Regions from separate parts of the Burkholderia sp. LMU1-1-1.1 genome, predicted to be linked through region 1. Evidence: predicted binding sites of a transcription regulator. Region 1 holds the regulator's gene; the other holds the start of a gene.

Region 1 (10,575 bases):
TCAAGAACGAGACCCTGATCACCATCGCCTGCGGCGCCAACATGAACTTCGACCGTCTGCGCTTCGTCGCCGAGCGCGCCGAACTGGGCGAGGCGCGCGAGGCCGTGTTCGCCGTCACCTTGCCCGAGCAGCGCGGCAGCTTCAAGCGCTTCTGCTCGCTGGTGGGGCCGCGCAACGTGACCGAATTCAACTACCGCATCAGCGACAAGGACGAGGCGCACGTGTTCGTCGGCGTGCAGATCGCCGACCGCGGCGAGTCCGGCGCGCTGGCGCGCAAGTTCGAGGAGCACGATTTCCGGACGCTGGACCTGACCCACGACGAGCTGGCCAAGGCCCACATCCGCCACCTGGTCGGCGGCAAGAGCGGGCTGGCCAAGGACGAACTGCTGTACCGCTTCGAGTTCCCGGAGCGCCCGGGCGCGCTGATGCGCTTCCTCGACAGCATGGCGCCGAACTGGAACATCTCGCTGTGCCACTACCGCAGCCAGGGCGGCGACGTCGGCCGCATCCTGATCGGGCTGCAGGTGCCGTCCGAGGAGATGGGCGCGTTCGCGCAATTCCTCACCACGCTCGGCTACCGTTACTGGGACGAGAGCGCCAATCCGGTCTACAAGCTGTTCCTGGGCTGAAGAGTAAGCGTCTTCTGAACCACGTAGGGCGGATTAGCGCAGCGTAATCGGCCATGTTTGCGTTTCGACGGCGCACGCATTGGCGGATTACGCGTGCCGCCTAATCCGCCCTACGTGATCAGCCGGGATCATCGAGGCCGAGACACTTTGCGGCGAAGTACGCTACCATTTCACCTTTACCGATTCAAAGCCCGCCATGACCAACTCCGTCGACCTGTCCCCGCTGGGAAAAACCTCCGCCTACCGCACCGATTACGCGCCGGAGCTGCTGTTCCCCATTCCGCGCCAGGGCAAGCGCGACGAGCTGGGCCTGAACGGCACCCTGCCCTTCTTCGGCGTCGACATCTGGAACGCCTACGAGATCTCCTGGCTGAACCAGCGCGGCAAGCCGCAGGTGGCCATCGCGCGCGTGACCTTCCCGGCCGATTCGCCCAACATCATCGAATCGAAATCGTTCAAGCTCTACCTCAATTCGTTCAACCAGACCCGCCTGGAAAACGTGGTGGCGCTCAAATCGCTGCTGCAACAGGACCTGACCGAGGCGGCCGGCGCCAACGTCCACATCTCGCTGACCCAGCCGGAGGAATTCGGCATGATCTCGATGGGCGAACTCGACGGCCTGCTGCTGGACCGCCTCGACATCGAGGTCGACAACTACAGCCCGTCGCCGGAGATCCTCAAGGCCGCGCACGACGAGGAGCCGGTCGAGGAGAAGCTGGTGTCGCACCTGCTCAAGTCGAACTGCCTGGTCACCGGCCAGCCCGACTGGGCCAGTGTGCAGATCCACTACGCCGGCCCGCAAATCGACCAGGAAAGTTTATTGAAATACCTGATCGGTTTCCGCGAGCACAACGAATTCCACGAACAATGCGTCGAGCGCATCTTCGTCGACATCCTGCGCCAATGCGCGCCGCAGCAGCTGGCGGTGTACGCGCGCTACACCCGGCGCGGCGGACTCGACATCAATCCATGGCGCAGCAATTTCAGCACGGCACAGAAGCCGCCCAACCTGCGGGGCGCACGCCAATAGCAAAATCAGGCGTATGATGTGACCAATGATGCGACTTTCGTAAGAAATGAGCGCATCCGCCGAAAAACGCGAAAAATCGGAAAACCTTGCCGGTTTGCGGCGAAAAACCGGCGTTTTCACACTTTTTTGCGCATAAATAGCAAATGCTTTCTGCGGTGCATTTTCGATAACACCTTTGGCGGCCCGGCGCGCCGGCGGCCTGACATCAAAGCAACGCCTGCGCGAGCGAATTCATGTTACATGGCGCACAAACAAGCCTATAATTCGGCGGCACGCCTTGTGCGTCGTAACATTCTTATCGTCTTATGAATAACCTGAGCAAAATACTCTCACTCGAAAATGTCCTGCTTGACCTGGAAGTCTCCAGCAAGAAGCGGGCATTCGAGCAAGCCGGCCTGATCTTCGAAAACAACTGCGGTATCGCCCGCTCCACCGTCTCGGACAACCTGTTCGCGCGCGAGCGCCTCGGTTCCACCGGGCTCGGTCATGGCGTGGCCGTGCCGCACGGCCGCATCAAGGGCATGAAGAGCCTGAAATCGCCGCTGGCGGCCTTCGTCCGCCTGGCCGAGCCGATTCCGTTCGAGTCGCCCGACGGCAAGCCGGTCAACCTGCTGTTCTTCCTGTTGATCCCGGACCACGTCACCCAGCAGCACCTGGAGATCCTGTCCGAGATCGCCGAGATGTTCTCGGACGACGCCTTCCGCACCGCGCTGAGCACCGATCCGGACCCGAAATCGGTACACTCGCGCATCATCAACTGGATGCCGAGCCTGCAGGCGGCCGGCTAAAAAACCGCGTCGCGAGGTGGCCAATCAGTGGCTTGCAAGCATGAGGGGCGGGACAATAGGTTAAACTTAGGGCGCAGGCCCCGTTCAACCTTGAGATAAAGACGCCCCATGCTGCAAACGCCGCTGACGATACAAAGGCTTTACGACGACAATCGCGAGAGTTTGCAGCTCGGCTGGTTCGCCGGCTTTCCCGGCGGCGAGCGCCTCATCTCCGGCGACGTGGCCTCCGCCGCCGACCAGGTCGGCCACCTGAACACCATCCACCCCGGCCGCATCCAGGTCTTCGGGCACCAGGAAATCAATTACTACCAGCGCCTGAAGGCGCTCACGCGCGCCCACGTCATCGGCGAGCTGATCGCTGGCGGCCCGCCGGCGCTGATCATCGCCCAGGGCCTGGAAACGCCGCCCGACATCCTCGCCATCTGCGACGAAAAAAACATCCCGCTGTTCTCCACTCCGTTACCTGCCGCACAGGTGATCGACTTCCTGCGCGTGTATCTTTCCAAGAAGCTGGCGCAACGCATCATCATGCACGGCGTCTTCATGGACGTGCTCGGCGTGGGCGTGCTGATCACCGGCGACTCCGGCCTCGGCAAAAGCGAGCTGGGCCTGGAACTGATTTCGCGCTCGCACGGCCTGGTGGCCGACGACGCGGTGGAGTTTTCGCGCATCGCGCCGAACATGATCGAGGGCCGCTGCCCCGCCCTGCTGCAGAATCTGCTGGAAGTGCGCGGGCTGGGCCTGCTGGACATCAAGGCGATCTTCGGCGAGACGGCGGTGCGCCGCAAGATGCGCCTGAAACTGATCGTGCATCTGGTGCGGCGCGGCGCGCTGGAGGAGGAAGTGGAACGGCTGCCGTTCCAGTTCCCGACCGAGGACGTGCTGGGCCTGCCGATCCGCAAGGTCGTCATTCCCGTGGCGGCCGGCCGCAACATCGCGGTGCTGCTGGAGGCCGCCGTCCGCAACACGATACTGCAATTGCGCGGCATCGACACACTACAGGAGTTCATGGAGCGCCAGCGGCAAGCCATGAGCGGAGATTGACATGCGCATCGTCCTCATCACAGGCATATCCGGCTCCGGCAAATCGGTGGCCCTGAACGTGCTGGAAGACACCGGCCACTATTGCGTCGACAACCTGCCGCCGGCGTTGCTGTCGAACCTGGTTTCGACCTTGGCCGAGGAAGGCTTGCAGGCGCTGGCGGTGGCCGTCGACGCCCGCAGCGCCGAATCGCTGGCCTCGCTGCCGGCCGACGTCAAGCGGCTGCGCGAAGAGGGGCACGACGTCAAGGTCATGTTCCTCACCGCTAACACGCACTCGCTGGTGGCGCGCTTCTCGGAGACGCGCCGCAGCCACCCGCTGTCGCACGAGTTGCGTCCGGGGCAGAATCCGGCCGCGCGCCGCACCTTGATCGAATGCATCATGGAAGAGCGCGAGCGGCTGTCGGCCATCGAACAGCTGGGCCACGTGGTCGACACGTCGGAACTGAGCGCCAACAAGCTGCGCGCCTGGGTCAAGGATCTGGTCGCCAGCGAGGGGGCGCCGCTGACCTTGTTCTTCGAATCGTTCGCCTTCAAGCTGGGCGTGCCGATGGACGCGGACTTCGTGTTCGACGTGCGCGCGCTGCCGAATCCGTATTACGATTTGACGTTGCGGCCGCTGACCGGGCGCGACGCGCCGGTGATCGATTTCCTCGACGCGCAGCCGAGCGCCATCGAGATGATGGGCGATATCCGTGCCTTCATCGAGAAATGGCTGCCGTTCTTCAAGACCGATAACCGCAGTTATTTGACGGTGGCGCTGGGGTGCACCGGCGGACAACACCGGTCGGTGTATATGGCGGAAAAGTTAGCCGCGTATTTCCATCCGAACGAGCGGGTGGTGTTACGGCACAGGGAGCAGTAGCCAAGAACGTCCGCCGACCACGGAGATGTTTTTTTTCGGCGCGGGCCGCAAAACCGTTGCCGGTTTGCGGTCAAAGATGCCGCAGCGGGTGGGCGTATTCCGGCCACACGGGCTCGAACAGGCGCCGCACCATTTCCTCGGTCACCTGCTCCAACGACGGCGGATTCCATTTCGGCGCACCGTCCTTGTCGATGACGAGCGCGCGCACGCCTTCGATGACCTCGCCGTGTTCAAACACACGCCTGACCAGCGCGCGCTCCATGCGCAGGCAGCCGCCCATGTCCAGCGCCGCCCCGCGCTCGATCAACTCGTGCGTCACGCTCATCATCAACGGCGACCGGCTCGCCATCGTCCGCACGGTGGCCCGCGCGAACGGGCTGGTATCCGACTCCAGCGAAGCGACAATGGCCGGCACCGACCCGGCGCCGAAGTGGCGGTCGATGGCCCCACGCTCCGCCTCCAGCTTGCCCACCCCGACCGCGTCCCTGAACGGCTCCGCAAAAGCCGCGATCGCCTCGACCAACTCCGCGCCGGGCGTCGACTCCAGGATCGCATACAGCAGCTCCAGCTCGTCCGCGGGCACATAATGATCGGCCAGGCCGGCATACAGCGCGTCGGCCGCGCCTATCGTCGCGCCGGTCACGCCGAGATAGCGGCCCAGGCCGCCCGGCGCGCGCGACAGGAAATAGCTGCCGCCGACATCCGGGAACAGGCCGATGTTCACCTCCGGCATCGCCATCTTGGTGCGCTCGGTGACGATGCGCACCCGGCCGTCCGGCCCGCTCTGCGCGATGCCCATGCCGCCGCCCATGACCACCCCATCCATCAGCGCGATGTAGGGCTTGGGGTAGCTGTGCACCAGATGGTTGAGCGAGTACTCCTCGGTGAAGAAATCCTCGATCGGCGCGCTGCCCGTTTGTGGCGTGGCGCGGCCGGCGTCGTAGAAGAAACGGATGTCGCCGCCGGCGCAGAAAGCCTTTTCGCTGCTGCCACGGATGACGACGGCGGCGACATCGGAGTCGTCGCGCCACGCCAGCAGCGCCGCCGTGATGGCGCGCAGCATCTCCAACGACAGCGAGTTCAACGCCCGGGGCCGGTCGAGGGTGATGAAGCCGGTGCCGTTGACGATGCTGGTGTGGACCCATTCACTCATGATGTCGCGACCCGTGATGAAAAACCTATTCTACCGCCACTTCCGCGCGCGCGGCGTCGCCGCCGAAACGGGATAAATTATTTTCATCGAATCGAGGTGGACATAAAACGCGGACACAAAAAAGGGCGCCCTTGCGCCCTTTGTTGGATGGTGCCGGAGGCCGTTGTTATAGGGCGGCGGCAGCGGGTTCGTAGCTATCCGGGAGATGCTTGATCGCATCGTGGCCGTGCTGCTGAACTTTGGATTTGTATTTCATGACCTGACGGTCGAGCTTGTCGACCAGGGTGTCGATCGCGGCGTACAGGTCTTGCGACAGGCTTTCCACGTACACGGTTTTACCCGACATGCGCAGATTGATTTCAGCCTTCTGGCGTTTGGATTTCTCTTTAAGGTTATCTACAGTCAGGATGACAGCAATATCAATAACTTGATCGAAGTGACGAGTGACACGTTCCAGTTTGCTCTGTACGTATTCGCGGATGGCCGCGGTCACTTCGAGATGATGTCCACTGATGGTCAGATTCATACACGCTCCTAAAGATAAATGTCGCTTACGGTCAGTGCCGCGCCCATTGCGGCCGGGCGCACAGTGACCAAGTAACTACAAAGACTTGCGGAGACTAACGGGAGGGATTTTCAACGCTTCGCGATATTTGGCAACAGTCCGTCGCGCAATCACCATGCCTTGTTCCCCCAGCATGTCCGCAATCTTACTGTCGGATAAAGGATTTTTAGGGTCTTCAGCTCCTGTCAATTGCACGATGAGTGCCCGTATCGCCGTCGAACTTGCTTCACCGCCCGCTTCGGTGGCGACGTGGCTACCAAAGAAATATTTCAACTCAAACATGCCGTGCGGCGTCAGCATGTACTTTTGAGTCGTCACCCGAGAAATAGTGCTCTCGTGTAAACCCAGTGTATCAGCAATTTCGCGAAGCACAAGGGGGCGCATGGCAACCGCGCCGTGCGAGAAAAAGTTCTTTTGCCTTTCTACTATCGCCTGCGCCACGCGCAGGATGGTGTCGAAGCGCTGGCGCATATTCTTGATCAGCCACTTGGCTTCCTGCAACTGGGCGCCCATCGCGCCCTCGCCCTTGCCCTGCTTGAGCAGGTTGGCGTACATGGCGTTGACCCGCAGGCGCGGCATGACGTCGTTGTTGAGGCTGACCTGCCAGCCGTTGCGCGCCTTCTTGACGATCACGTCCGGCACCACGTAGTCGGACACGTCCGAGGCGAAGGCCGAACCCGGATGCGGATTGCACAGGCGGATGACGGCCTGCGCCTCGCGCAAGTCCTCGTCGTCGCACACCAGCGCCTTTTTCAGCTTGTTGAAATCGCGCTGGGCGAACCAGGTCAGATGGTTCTCGACGATGGTCAGCGCCATGCGCCGCGTCACCAGCGCGATGCCCGGCAGGCGCTTGATCTGCAGCGCCAGGCATTCGGAGGCGTTGCGCGCGCCCACGCCCATCGGGTCGAAGCTTTGCAGCATCGACAAGGCGGTGCGCAGTTCGTCGATGTCGACTTCCAGTTCCTCCGGCAGGCGCGCGTGGATCTCCTCCAGCGGCTCCTCCAGGTAGCCGTTCTCGTCGAGCGCGTCGATGATCAGCTCGACCAGCGCGCGGTCGCGCGTCTCCAGCACGGTCACCCGCATCTGCTCCATCAGATGCTCGCGCAGCGTGCAGTGGTTGGCCTCCAGTTGGGGACGCGCGTCCTCGTCGTCGGGGGCCTTGCTGCGGCCGGCGTCGCTCCAGTCGACGTCGGCCTCGCTGCTGGTACTTTCGGTATCGGCGGCGGGGCCGTCGTAGGGGTCGGCGTCGGCGGCGGCCGGCGCGTCCTGCTGGCCCGGCGGGCCTTCGGGCGGCGCCTCGCCGGACGGCGCCTGCTGGCTGATGGCGCCGTCGGACAACAGCCGCAGCGATCGGTCGAGCGGGTCGTCCAGACGCTCGAGCAGGGGGTTGTCGGTGAGCAGTTGCTCGAGCTCCTGGTGCAGCTCCAGCGTGGACAGCTGCAGCAGACGGATCGACTGCTGCAGCTGGGGTGTCAGCGCGAGGTGCTGCGACGTGCGCAGTTGCAATGACTGTTTCATGGGGCCTATTTACATCCGGAAGTGTTCACCCAGGTACACGCGGCGGACCGACTCGTCGGCGATGATGTCGTCCGGCCGGCCTGAAGCCAGAACCGAGCCCTGGTTGATGATATATGCGCGGTCGCAAATGCCCAGCGTCTCGCGCACATTGTGATCGGTAATGAGGACGCCGATATTGCGTTCCTTGAGGAAGCGCACGATGCGCTGGATCTCAATGACGGCAATCGGGTCGACCCCGGCGAAAGGTTCGTCAAGCAGCACGAAGCGCGGGTTGGTGGCCAGCGCGCGGGCGATCTCCACGCGGCGGCGTTCGCCGCCGGACAGCGACAGCGCCTGGTTTTCGCGCAGCTTTTCGATTTGCAAATCGGCCAGCAGGGTATTGAGCCGTTCATCAATGGCAGCCTTGGATAAAGGCTTGCCGTCCACTTTCTGGATTTCGAGGACGGCGCGGATATTCTCTTCCACGGTCAGCTTGCGGAACACCGAAGCCTCCTGTGGCAGGTAGGACAGGCCGAGCGAGGCCCGGCGGTGGATCGGCAGCGAGGAGATGTCGACGCCGCTGATGTCGATGGTGCCGGCGTCCGACGGCACCAGGCCGACGATCATGTAGAACGAGGTGGTCTTGCCGGCGCCGTTGGGGCCGAGCAGGCCGACCACTTCGCCGCATTCGACCTGCAGCGAGACGTCATGCACGACCTGGCGCTTGCCGTAGGTCTTTTGCAGGCCGCGCACGATCAGGGTGCTACCGCATGTTGGCTCCATGCTTATTTCCCCGCCGCTGGATTGGTGGCGGGAGCGGGCGCGGGCGCCTGCTTGTTCGACGGCTGGATCACCATGGTGCTGCGGCCGCCGCCCGGTTTGCTTTCGCCGGTGGCGGTGTTTTTCACGGCGAAGAATTCGCGCCGGCTGTCATAGGAGATGAACTCGCCGTCGACCTGGCTGGCGTTCTTGCTGCCCTCCAGCTTCTTGATCTGCGCCTTCGAGAACAGCTTGACCAGCTCGGTCTTGCCGTCGTATTCGATGCGGTCGGCGCGGCCCTCGACCCACTGGTCGCCGGCGCCGTCGAGCTTTTGGCGGAACGTCGCCTGCACGCCCGGCGCGCCGGTCAGCACCACGAGCTGGTAGCCTTCCGGATCTTCGGTGACCACCGCCTTCGGCGACTTCATCAGCAAAGTGCCGCGGGTCAGCACGACGTTGCCGGTGAAGGTCTTGATCTGCTTGACGTCGTCGGCGTCGAGGTTGTCGAAGGAAATCTCGGTCGGCTTGTTGGAGTCGGCTTTTTCGGCGTGGGCCGCGCCCATGGCGGCCAGTAGCAGCGCGGCCGACAGTATCAGTTTCTTCATCATCGTGTCCTTCATATCGGTGTCTCTTGTATTAGCGCGGCGCCTTCGGCGGCATCGTGATCGTTCCGCGTCCGCCCAGCTGCAGCTGGCGCGTCGCGTTATTGGTTTTCATGCCGGTGCCGCTGGAAGTCATGTTACCCAGCTTCATCTGCACCGGCGCCTTGGTTTCCATCCGTTCCTCGTCCGGGAACACGGTCAGGGTGCTGGTCTGCAGGTGCATCGCCTCGGCCTTCGGCGAGGCCGGCCGCACCACGTCGACGTTGCCGTTGAGCGTGACACGCGTGTTGTTCTGGTCGACCCGCGCGGTATCGGCGTGGATCGTCATCGGCGGCTGCTGGCCCGACAGGCTGTTGAGGAACGGCTTGTCGATATCGGACGAGTCGTCGATCGGCCGGTGGGTCAGCTTGTCGCCGGAAACGATATACGCCGGCCTGCCCTCCTTGGTCATGCGCACCAGGCTGAAGCGGTCGATGATGTAGTCCGGCTCGTTGAGGAACTGGTCCGCCTGCTGCTCCTGGCCGGACTGGTTGACCACTTGCACCAGCCAAAAGCTGCCGACGGCGACAAACACGCCGATGATCATCGTCAAGGTCAGCTGCCAGCGATGTGCTGTTCTTTTACGCATGATTACACTCCATCACACCATGAACTGCGCCAGCACGCGCTCGTACGTGCCCTGCGCGTGCAACAGCAGTTCGCACACTTCGCGCACGGCGCCGCGTCCGCCCTGCGCCACCGTGGTGTGGTGCGCGCGCTCGAGCACCTCCTTGCGTCCGCCCGGCACCGCCACCGCGAAGCCGACCCGCGTCAAGATCGGCAGGTCGACGATGTCGTCGCCGATGAAGCCGACCTGCTCGGCCGTCAGCCCGGTCTTTTCCAGCAGCGCGTTGAACGGCGTCAGCTTGTCGTGGCCGCCCTGGTGCAGGAAGCCGATGCCGAGGTCGGCGGCGCGCTTGACCACCTGCGGCGACACGCGCGCGCTGATGATGGCCGTCTGCACGCCGGATTCCTGCAGCAGCTTGATGCCCAGGCCGTCGTACACGTTGAAGGTCTTCAGGGCCTCGCCGTCGGCGCCGTAATGCAGGCTGCCGTCGGTCAGCACGCCGTCGACGTCGAAGATCATCAGCTTGACGCGCGCGGCGCGTTCCACATAAGTCAGCTCGGTCATCAAATCACCTTTGCGCGGGTCAGGTCGTGGATGTGCAGCGCGCCGACCAGCTTGCCCTCGGCGTCGGTCACCAGCATCTGGTTGATGCGGTACTGCTCCATCACGGCCACGGCGTCGACCGCCAGTTTCTCCGGCGAAATGCTGCGCGGATTCGGGTGCATGACGTCGCGGATCACCACCTTGGTGAAGTCCTGGACCTTCTCGATCATGCGGCGCAGGTCGCCGTCGGTGAACACGCCGATCGGCTTGCCGTCGGCGTCGACGATGGCGGTCATGCCCATGCCTTTTTGCGTGATCTCCAGCAGCGCGTCCGTCAGTTTCACGTCGGCGCCGACTTTCGGTACATCGTCGCCGCTGCGCATGACGTCGCGCACGTGCGTCAACAGGCGCCGGCCCAACGCGCCGCCCGGATGGGAACGCGCGAAATCCTCCTCGCGGAAGCCGCGCAGGTCCAGCAGCGCCACGGCCAGCGCGT
Region 2 (10,575 bases), on a different contig from region 1:
CGGACAGGATGCCGAGCCCCCTGCCGCCCTGGAAGTTGGCCAGCACGCCCAGCGCGCCGGCCTGGTACGACGCACCGGCCTCCACGCCCGCCATCGTGAAGTCGCGCACGCCGGGCGCGGTGGCGCTGAACTTTTGCGACTTCGCGCCCAGCCAGGTCTTGAAGCCGTCGGCGGCGTAGCTGACCTGCGCCTGGAACTGCGGACTGGTTTTCGCCGTGTACACCGGCGCCGCCACGATCGGCGTGTCGGCCACGGGGCTGACCAGCGCCGCGTCGAGGCCGAAGCCGCCAAGCGACGACTTCGGCGCGCTGTAGGCGATCTGTCCATAGTAGCCCACGTAGCTGTAGCCGGCGCCGATGTGGCCCAGCGTGACGCGTCCGCGCTGGGTGGCCTGCACCGGCGCGCCTGTGCCGATCAGCGTCATGTCGGCGAAGATTGCCGTGGCGCCGAAGATGCCGTTGTCGCGTCCCAGTTTGACGGTGCCCATGCGGTCGTTACCGAAGGTGAAGTAGGCCTGGCGCACGTCGACGCCGCTGTTGACGGCGATCGCGCTGTCGGTGGCGGTGGCGTTGTAGATGCCGATCAGCGCCTTGACGTCGTAGTCGCCCTGGCGCGACGTGGCCGACGTCACCAGCCCGTTCGGCAGCAGGCCGTTGCCGATGGTGGTGCGGTCCTTCTCGCCGCCGCAGCCGACCGCCTTGCCGCCCAGCGCCAGCCCGCCGACCGCGTCGCCGCTACACGACACCTGCGTGTAGTAGGCGTTGACGATGCCGCCCAGCGAGACGTTCCAGTCGCCGGCCTTGAAATCGGCCGCCCGCGCGCCCTGCGTCGCGGCGATGGCCAGCGCGCCCAGCATCACTACTGTCTTCATTTTTCGATCTCCCGTTATTGTTGTGCACATCGAACGATGTAAGCCTGTCATGGCAATTCGCGTGCCCACGCGCCGCCACGGGCGGCGCGGCGCCCCGCGCGCGCCTCCTGTGCCGGATCGGATCAATCGCGGTGTGACACTGTTCAGAAGTAGACCGAAAAAAAAAGGGCGGCCGAAGCCGCCCGAAAATTACAGGAACCGTGTTATTTGGAGGAGAGCTTGAACACCCACACCGAGCCGCCCTGCTCCAGGAAATTGACCTTCTTGGCCACCTCGCCGCCCCACAGCGGCACCGCGCCGCCCCAGCCGGAAACGACAGCCACGTATTGCGTATCGCCGTCCTGCCAGGTGACCGGCGGCGCCACCACGCCGGAGCCGGTCTGGAACTTCCACAGCTCTTTGCCCGACTTGGCGTCGAGCGCCTTGAGGTAGCCCTCCGGCGTGCCGTAGAACACCAGCCCGCCGGCGGTGGTCATCACGCCGCCCCACAGCGGCGCCGTGTTCTTGACCTCCCAGACGATCTTGCCGGACTTCGGATCGATCGCGCGCAGCGCGCCGATATAGTCGTCGAACAGGGGCCGGATGGTGAAGCCGGCGCCGAGGTAGGCCCCGCCCTTCTTGTAGCTGATCGGCTCGTTCCAGATGTCCATGCCCCACTCGTTGGCGGGCACGTAGAACAAGCCTGTCTGCTGGCTGTACGCCATTGGCATCTGGTTCTTCGCGCCGAGGAAGGCGGGCGCCGCGAACACCGTGCCGCCCTTCTTGCCCTCCTCGCCCTTGGTCGGATCGCCCGGGCGGTTGGCCGCGATGAAGTTCGGCCGGCCGGTCTTCAGGTCGATGCCCGACGCCCAGGTGATCTTCTTGACGAACGGGAAGGCGTTGTGCAGCTTGCCGGTGCTGGCGTCGTTCACGTAGAAGAAACCGTTGCGGTCGGCCTTGCCGCCGAACCGCTTGCCGTCCATGTCGAAGGTGACGAATTCATTGGCGCCGTCGAAGTCCCACGAATCGTTGGGGGTGTTCTGGTAGGCCCACTTGATCTGGCCGGTCTTCACATCCAACGCCACGGTGGACGACGAGTACAGGTTGTCCCCGGGGCGTAGATGGCTGTTCCACGGCGCCGGATTGCCGGTGCCGAAGTAGGCCAGGCCGGTCTTGGCATCGTAGGTCCCGCCCATCCAGGTCGAGGCGCCGCCGGTCTTCCACAGCTCCCCCGGCCAGGTCTTGTTCAAGGTGCCGGTGACGTCGTTGTCGCTTTCCTTGCCGTCCTTGTCGTAGCGGTGGCCCATATGGCCCTCGACGGTGGGACGGGTCCATAGCAGATCGCCGGTCAGCGGATTGCGCGCCTCGACCCGGCCGACGACGCCGAACTCGCCGCCGGAGACGCCCGTCAGCAGCACGCCGTCGGCGATCAACGGCGCGGCCGTCATCGAATAGCCGGCGGCATAGTCGTCGACCTTCTCCTTCCAGACGATCTTGCCGGTGTCCTGGTCGAGCGCCACGAGCTGCGCGTCGAGCGTGCCGAAGATGACCAGGTTGCCGTACAACGCGGCGCCGCGGTTGACCACGTCGCAGCACGGCATGATGCCGTCGGGCAGGCGGTGCTCGTACTTCCACAGCTTGGCGCCGGTTTTCAGATCGATCGCGAAGATGCGCGAATACGACGCGGTGACGAACATCTTGCCCTTGTAGATCAGCGGCTGCGACTCCTGGCCGCGCTGCTTTTCGCCGCCGAACGAGAACGACCACGCCGGCACCAGCTTGGCGACGGTCTTGGTGTTCACCTGCGCCAGCGGCGAGTAGCGCTGGCCCTCCGAACCCAGGCCGAACGACAGCACGCTGTCGGTGCTGGTGGCCGCGTTCTTGAGCATGGCCGTGGTGACATCGGCCGCCTGCGCCAGCGTCAGGATCGAGATCCCCGCCAACGATGCGATGACTAATTTTTGCACAATCTTCTCCGGTTATTATGATTTTTATCTGCCGCCGCGTTACCGCGCCGGCGGTGGCAGGGCCGCCAGCTCCTCGTCGCTGAACAGGCGCGAACGGGTCAGGAAGCGCCGGCCGGTGCCGTTGTCGAGCGAGAACATGCCGCCGTTGCCGTCGACCACGTCGATGATCAACTGCGTGTGTTCCCAATACTCGAACTGCTCGCGCCCCATGTAGAACGGCGTCCCGTCCAGGTTGCCGAGATAGACATCGGTGTCGCTGATATCGAACTCGCCCGCCGGATAGCACATCGGCGCGCTGCCGTCGCAGCAGCCGCCCGACTGGAAGAACAGCAGCGGACCGTGGCGGCGGCGCAGCCCGGCGAGCATGTCGAGCGCCGCCGGGGTCGCCGTGACGCGGGGGATCGCGGCGGGCATGGCTAGAAGAAGCCGAGCGCGTTCGGGCTGTAGCTGACCAACAGGTTCTTGGTCTGCTGGTAGTGGTCGAGCATCATCTTGTGGTTCTCGCGGCCGATGCCCGACTGCTTGTAGCCGCCGAACGCGGCGTGCGCCGGATACAGGTGGTAGCAGTTGGTCCAGACGCGGCCGGCCTGGATGGCGCGGCCGACGCGGAAGGCGCGCGAGCCGTCGCGCGTCCACAGGCCGGCGCCCAGGCCGTACAGCGTGTCGTTGGCGATGCGCAGCGCGTCCGCCTCGTCCTTGAAGGTGGTCACCGACACCACCGGCCCGAAGATCTCCTCCTGGAAGATGCGCATCTTGTTGTCGCCCTTGAAGACGGTGGGGCGCACGTAGTAGCCGTCCTTCAAGTCGCCGCCCTGCACATTGCGTTCGCCGCCGGCCAGCAGCTGCGCGCCCTCCTGCTTGCCGATGTCGATGTACGACATGATCTTCTCGAGCTGCTCGTTCGACGCCTGCGCGCCGAGCATGGTGCCGGCGTCGAGCGGGTTGCCCTGCTTGATCGCGGCCACGCGCGCCAGCGCGCGCTCGATGAATTTTTCGTAGATCGATTCCTGGATAAGCACCCGCGACGGACAGGTGCACACCTCGCCCTGGTTCAGCGCGAACATCGCGAAGCCCTCCAGGCACTTGTCGAAGAAGGCGTCGTCGGCGTCCATCACGTCCTCGAAGAAGATGTTGGGCGACTTGCCGCCCAGTTCCAGCGTGACCGGGATCAGGTTCTGCGCGGCGTACTGCATGATCAGGCGCCCGGTGCCGGTCTCGCCGGTGAAGGCGATCTTGGCGATGCGCTTGTTCGACGCCAGCGGCTTGCCCGCCTCCAGGCCGTAGCCGTTGACCACATTGAGCACGCCCGGCGGCAGCAGGTCGCCGATCACCTCCAGCAGCACCATGATCGAGGCGGGGGTCTGCTCGGCGGGCTTGAGCACCACGCAGTTGCCGGCGGCCAGCGCCGGCGCCAGCTTCCACACCGCCATCAGGATCGGGAAGTTCCACGGGATGATCTGGCCGACCACGCCGAGCGGCTCGTGGAAGTGGTAGGCGTAGGTCTCGGCGTCGATCTGCGCCACCGAGCCCTCCTGGGCGCGGATGCAGCCGGCGAAATAGCGGAAATGGTCGACCGCCAGCGGGATGTCGGCGGCGGTGGTCTCGCGGATAGGCTTGCCGTTGTCGATGGTCTCGGCGGTGGCGATCAGCGCCAGGTTGGCTTCGATGCGGTCGGCGATCTTGTTAAGGATGTTGGCGCGCTCGGTCTGCGAGGTCTTGCCCCACGCGTCCTTGGCCGCGTGGGCGGCGTCCAGCGCCAGCTCCACGTCCTCGGCGGTGGAGCGCGCCACCTCGCAGAACACCTGGCCGGTGATCGGCGTGATGTTGCCGAAGTACTGGCCCTTGACCGGGGCGACGAATTTGCCGCCGATGTAATTGTCGTAGCGCGCCTTGAATGGGTTGGCTACGCCTAGTTTGCTGATGTCTGCGAGATCCATGTCGTCCTCTTTCTGCTGTGGTTATGAGGCCGCTCCGTGGCGGAGCGGCGGTCGCTGGTGCGTAGACTCTTTTTCGCAAGCACCGTGCCAGCACCGTCGTGGCCCGCGCGGAGAGGGGAAAGCCCGGCCGGCGGGGCATTGCGCGCCGCGCCGGCTGTTCATATTTGGAACAGGTGTCATCCTATGGAGCAGCGCGGCCGGCGGCTCAGCGGATCACCACCCCCCAGGGCAGTTCGCCGACGGCGACGTCTGCGCGCCTGGCCGCGGCGGCCGTATCGATGACCGAAACGCTGTCGGAGCGGCCGTTGGCGACATACAGCTTGGCGCCGTCCGGCGTCAGCGCCATGTTCCACGGGCGCTTGCCGACGGCGATGGTCGCCACTACCGTGTTGCTAGCGGTGTCGATCGCCATCACGCTGGCGTCGATGCCGTTCGAGACGTAGACCCGGCTGCCGTCGGGATGGACGGCGATGCCGTTGGCGTTGCGCCCGGCCGGCACCCGCGCCACCGCCGCCAGCGTCGCCATGTCGATCACGTAGACCGCGTTGGCCAGCTCGCAGGCCACATAGGCGCGGGCGCCGTCGGGGCTGAAGCCCATGCCGCGCGGGCGCAGGCCGACGGCGATCGAACCGCTCTGGCGGCGCGCCGCGACGTCGATCACGTCGACCTGCTCCGCCTCCTCGGCGCTGACCAGCAGCCAGCGGCCGTCCGGACTGAACACCGCGTGTTCGGGATTTTTCCCGCGCACTGGAATATCGGCCAGCACCCTGCCTTCGTGCGCGTCGATCAGCGCGACGCTGTTGCCCTCCTCTACCGCGACGGCGACGTAGCGGCCGTCCGCCGAGGCGCCCACGCCCTCGGGTGACTTGCCAAGCGCGATCGACCGCGTCACCGCGCCGCTGGCGGCGTCGATCACCAGCAGCGCGCCGGCGGCGGCGTCGGTGACGAACAGCCGCGCGCCACGCGGATCGGCGGCGATGCCGCGCGGCCGCTTGCCGGCGGGGATCTGGCGCAGCACGGTGTCGCTGGCGGTGTCGATGACGCTGATGGAACCGGATTTCTCGTTCGGCACATAGGCCAGCGGCGCGGCAAAGGCCGGCGCGGCCAGCAGCGCGACGACGAGGCGGGAGAGCAAGCGCAGGTTGTTCATAAAATCGCCTTTCAGGGTAAATGCGGTTACGGTTGCAAGCGTCGTGCCACAAACACCGGATGGCAGGTATATTGCTTACCGGTCGTCATTACAACGACCAAAAACACGGAGACAACATGAAGCAAGCCTTTTTCCCCCTCAACGCGGTGGCGGCGTTGTTCGCCCTCGGCGGCGGCGCCATGGCGGCCGACCTGGCCGAGGTGCCGGCCGACGTGGTGGTGGTCAGCGCCACCCGCGTGGGCCACACGGTGTTCGACATGCCCGCCTCGGTCGACGTGCTGGACGCCGCGCGCATCCGCGACGGCCAGGCGCGCGTCAACGCCAGCGAGGCATTGGCGGCGGTGCCGGGCCTGGTGGCGCAAAACCGCCAGAACTACGCCCAGGACCTGCAGATCTCCTCGCGCGGCTTTGGCGCCCGCTCGGCCTTCGGGGTGCGCGGCGTGCGCTTGATCGCCGACGGCATCCCGGCCAGCATGCCGGACGGCCAGGGCCAGGCGGCCACCTTCAATCTGGACATGGCCGAGCGCATCGAAGTGCTGCGCGGGCCGTTCTCCGCTCTGTACGGCAACCACTCCGGCGGCGTGATCCAGATGTTCACGCGCGACGGCGAGGGTGCGCCGGCGATCGAGACCACGCTCACCGCCGGCAGCTACGGCAGCCGCAAGGCCGACCTGAACGCGCAGGGCAAGCAGGCCGGCATCGGCTATGTGCTCGACGCCTCGCGCTTCGAGACCGACGGCTACCGCGCCCACAGCGCCGCGACCCGCGACCAGGCGTTCGCCAAACTGACCCTGACGCCGCTGGCGGGGGCCAGCCTGACCATCGTCGCCAGCGCGCTGCGCCAGGACGACACCCAGGACGCGCTCGGCGTCAGCTGGGCCACCTACCTGCGCGACCCGCGCGCCGGCGAAACCGACGCCGCCGACCCGCAAAGCCCGAAGCGCACCCTGGCCGACCGCTACGACACCCGCAAGAGCATCGACCACCAGCAGATCGGCGCCAGCTGGGAGCAGCGCTTCGGCGAGGACCGCCTGCGCGCGACCGTCTATGGCGGCAACCGCGGCGTGATCCAGTACCAGGCGTTTTCCAAAGCCTTCCAGGCGCCGGCCAGCCACTCGGGCGGCGTGGTCGATTTCGAGCGCGACTTTTACGGCGCGGACCTGAACTGGCTGCACGTCAGCCAGCTGGCGGGCGGAAAGCTCGGCACCACGGTCGGCCTGGAATACGGCCGCTCCAGCGACGCGCGCCAGGGCTTCGAGAACTTCATCGGTACGCGCTTCGGCGTCAAGGGCGCGCTGCGGCGAGACGAGACCGACAAGGTCACCAGCGTCGATCCCTACGTTCAGGCGGAATGGGAGGCCGGCGCCTGGATGCTGAGCGCGGGCCTGCGCCACAGCACCGTGAAAATCTCGGTGGACGACCATTTCCGCGGCAACGGCGACGATAGCGGCAGCCTCGATTTCAGCCACACCACACCGGTGCTGGGCGTGCTGTATAAACTGGCGCCGACGCTGAACGTCTACGCCAGCTCCGCGCGCGGCTTCGAGACGCCGACTCTCAACGAGCTGTTTTACTCGGGCGGAGGCGGCGGCTTCAACTTCCGGCTGCGGGCGGCGCAAAGCACGCACCTGGAGGCCGGCGTCAAGGCCCGGCTGAACACCGGCACGCGGATCAACGCCGCCGTGTTCCAGGTCCGCACCCGCGACGAGCTGGTGGTCGACAGCAGCGGTGGCGGACGCACCAGCTACCGCAACGCCGGCCGCACGCTGCGCCAGGGGTTCGAGCTGTCGCTCGACAGCGCGTGGCGCCACGGCCTGAGCACGCGCGTGGCGTTGACCACCCTGCGCGCCGTCTACGACGAGGCCTTCGGTGTGGTCCTGCAAGGCAGCCGGCTGCCCGGCGTCCCCAACGCCAACGCCTACGCCGAACTGGCCTGGAAAGAGGCCGGCGGCCGCTTCGGCGCCGCGCTGGAGGGTATCGCCAGCGGCAAGATCTACGCGGAGGACAGCAATACCGAGCAACCGGCGCCCGGCTACGGCGTGCTCAATGCGCGCGTCACCGCCAGCCAGCAATGGCGCGGCTGGCGCTTCAAGCAGTTCGCGCGGGCGAACAATCTGACGGACCGGCGGTACGTGGGATCGCTGATCGTCGGCGACACCAACAAACGCTTTTACGAAGCGGCCCCCGGCCGCAACTGGCTGCTGGGCGTCGGCGCCCAGTACCAGTTCTAGAAACGGTAGCGCAGCCCGGCCGCCACCGAGCGCGGCGCGCCGGGTGCGACAAAGCGCGCCATCCCGGCCTCGCCGCCACCGGGCGGCGCCAGGGCGCCATTGGGGAACATGTCCACCCCGACCGCGCCGTAGCTTTCGTAACGGCGGTCCGCGAGGTTGGTCACGCGCGCGTACAACTCCCATTTCGGCGCCGGACGGTAGGTGGCGTGCGCGTCCAGCAGCGCGTGGCCGCGGATGCGCCAGTCGCGCCCCGCCGACGCGGCGGCGCCGTCCTCGTCGCCCTGGGTGGCCATGTCGGAGGTCGCCACCAGGTCCGCGCCCAGCGTCAGCGCCGGCGTCGCGCTCCACTCCAGTCCCAGCTTGGCCGTATTGCGCGGCAGTCCGGCGAGACGGGTGCCGGGCACGATATGGACGTCGCGCGTGCCGCTGAACAGATCGCCCCGCGCGTCGTAGGTCGCGTCCAGATAGCTGTAGTTCAGCCGCACGGACCACGGGCCGGCGCGGCCGGTGACGCCCAGGTCCACGCCCTGGTGGCGGGTACGGGCGAAATTGGCAAAGTAGCCTTGCTGCGCCAGCGCGGCGCTGCGGAACAGGATGTCGTCGCGATTCACGGTGCGGTACAGCGACAGCGACGCCGTGTCGCCACGCGCGCCCCGCCAGCGCACGCCCGCTTCGGCGGTGCGCGAGACCACCTGCTTCAGAAAGGGGTCCGATTGCAGCCCCACCGGCAGACGGCAGGGCCGCTCCGGATCGGCGCAACCCAATTCGATCACCGTCGGCACGCGGTTGCTCTGCGACAGGTTGGCGAACAGCGTCGCGCCGCCGGCCACCCGGCGCGCGATACCGATGGCGGGATTGAGCTTGCGGTAGTCGAACGTTTCGCGCGGCTGCGTCTCCTCGTCGCGGCGTAGCTGGTTGCCCACTCTGGCATGGTTGTACCGCGCGGAGACGGTCAGCCAGGTGTCGGGTGCCACGGTCCATGTGTCGGCGGCGTACAGGCCGGCCGCGCGGGCGGCGCCGTCGACCGAGGAACCGGCCTCGCGTTCCGCCTCCGCATCCACGACGACCGAACGGTCGGGGGCGAAGTCCGCTTCCCGCTCGTACTGCGCGAAGCCCACGGTGCCGCGGTCGAAGGTCAGGCCCGCCGCCAGCTGGTGCGAGTCGGCATGCCTGCTGAACTGCGCGCTGAAACCATGGCTGCTCTGCCGGGTCGACGTGGTGTTGTAGGACGCCGCGTGCGCGCTCTCGCCCTCGGCATAGTCGTCGTTGATGTCGCCGTTGACGGTGTCGCGCCGGCTGCCGCGCGCATACAGCGCGACGGCCAGCTCGGTGTGGCCGTCGAAGCGGTGCGTCAGGTCGAAGACGATCTGGCGCAGGCGGTTGCGCGTTTCGTCGGGCGAAGTATAGACGGCACGGCGATCGTCCCCGTACAAGGCCTCGGGGAGCAGGCCGTTGCCTATCAGCCGACTGCTCGCCGCCAGCAGCGCGACGCTCCAGTCGTTGTCGCCGGCGGTGCCGGCCAGCTTGGCGTAGACATTGCCCAGCCGTCCGTCGGAATGGTCGCGCCAGCCGCGGTCGTGGAAGGTGGTGGCGGCGATGAATGCATTCCACCGCCCGCCGCTGTCGGCGCTATCGTAACCGTAAGCGATGTCGGCGCGGCGCCGGCCGTTGCTGGCGGTCGATACGTCGGCGTCCACGCCGGGCTGGCTTTTACCGGTTTTGGTCGCCAGCACCAGCGCTCCGCCCAGCGTGTTGAGCCCATACAGCGGATTCGATCCCGGCGCGAGCATGATGCCGCCGATCGCCGCCTCGGGCAGCATGTCCCAGTTGACGACATCGCCGAACGGCTCGTTGACGCGCACGCCGTCCAGATACACCGAGATGCCTTGCGATGAACCGAGCACCGGCGACGCGCGGAAGCCGCGGTAGGTGATGTCGTTCTGGAACGGGCTGCCGGCGATCTCGTTGACGTTCACCCCCGTCAGGTTACGGGCCATGAACTCGCCGAGATTGCGGCCGGCCGGGGCGTCGAGCGCGCGCCCGCCGGCCGTCTGCACCTGGTACGGCAGCTGGTTGCGGTCCGTGCCGATACCGGGCAACGGCGCCACGCCAACGATATCGACCGACAGCACTGACGCCGCCGGATAGGTCGCCGGCGCGCTGTCGTCGGCCGCCGCGCCGGCGCAGGCGAACAGCACGCCCGCCGCCACCACCGCGCGCTGCCTCATGGCGCCTGCTCGTGCACACCATACCTGGCGAAAATGGCTTTCAGCTCGCCACTGGCCTTCATCTCGTTGACGGCCGCCTGCAGCAGTTTCGCCATCTCGAGATCGTCCTTGCGCACGGCCATGCCGACCGCCCATCCGGCACGCGGCAGGCGCTGAAAGGCGACCTCGTTCAACGGGAAGGCCGGATCGTCGCGGAACACGGCGTCGATTTC

Evidence for each region. Region 1 encodes sigma-54, which starts transcription at its own class of promoters, with help from an activator protein. Its sites were predicted from a motif close to TGGCANGNAANCTGCTTT; they were not measured.
Region 2: a site for sigma-54 is predicted at 4,827-4,844, ahead of adh (aldehyde dehydrogenase). Genes of this name have one in related genera too.

What each region holds. Positions count from the first base shown of each region.
Region 1 is NZ_JBEGHG010000086.1:54,062-64,636, reverse strand. Features, by position in the region: gene ilvA (threonine ammonia-lyase, biosynthetic) at 1-629, shown strand, start outside; gene queF (NADPH-dependent 7-cyano-7-deazaguanine reductase QueF) at 826-1,659, shown strand; gene MRBLMU1_RS31570 (PTS sugar transporter subunit IIA) at 1,965-2,447, shown strand; gene hprK (HPr(Ser) kinase/phosphatase) at 2,556-3,491, shown strand; gene rapZ (RNase adapter RapZ) at 3,493-4,353, shown strand; gene MRBLMU1_RS31555 (enoyl-CoA hydratase/isomerase family protein) at 4,424-5,506, opposite strand; gene hpf (ribosome hibernation-promoting factor, HPF/YfiA family) at 5,673-6,032, opposite strand; gene MRBLMU1_RS31545 (RNA polymerase factor sigma-54) at 6,108-7,589, opposite strand; gene lptB (LPS export ABC transporter ATP-binding protein) at 7,599-8,351, opposite strand; gene lptA (lipopolysaccharide transport periplasmic protein LptA) at 8,354-8,932, opposite strand; gene lptC (LPS export ABC transporter periplasmic protein LptC) at 8,964-9,557, opposite strand; gene MRBLMU1_RS31525 (KdsC family phosphatase) at 9,570-10,100, opposite strand; gene MRBLMU1_RS31520 (KpsF/GutQ family sugar-phosphate isomerase) at 10,100-10,575, opposite strand, start outside.
Region 2 is NZ_JBEGHG010000027.1:5,805-16,379, forward strand. Features, by position in the region: gene MRBLMU1_RS21345 (porin) at 1-871, opposite strand, end outside; gene MRBLMU1_RS21350 (PQQ-dependent methanol/ethanol family dehydrogenase) at 1,075-2,817, opposite strand; gene MRBLMU1_RS21355 (DUF779 domain-containing protein) at 2,857-3,231, opposite strand; gene adh (aldehyde dehydrogenase) at 3,234-4,754, opposite strand; gene MRBLMU1_RS21365 (beta-propeller fold lactonase family protein) at 4,960-5,904, opposite strand; gene MRBLMU1_RS21370 (TonB-dependent receptor family protein) at 6,021-8,135, shown strand; gene MRBLMU1_RS21375 (TonB-dependent receptor) at 8,132-10,363, opposite strand; gene MRBLMU1_RS21380 (substrate-binding periplasmic protein) at 10,360-10,575, opposite strand, start outside.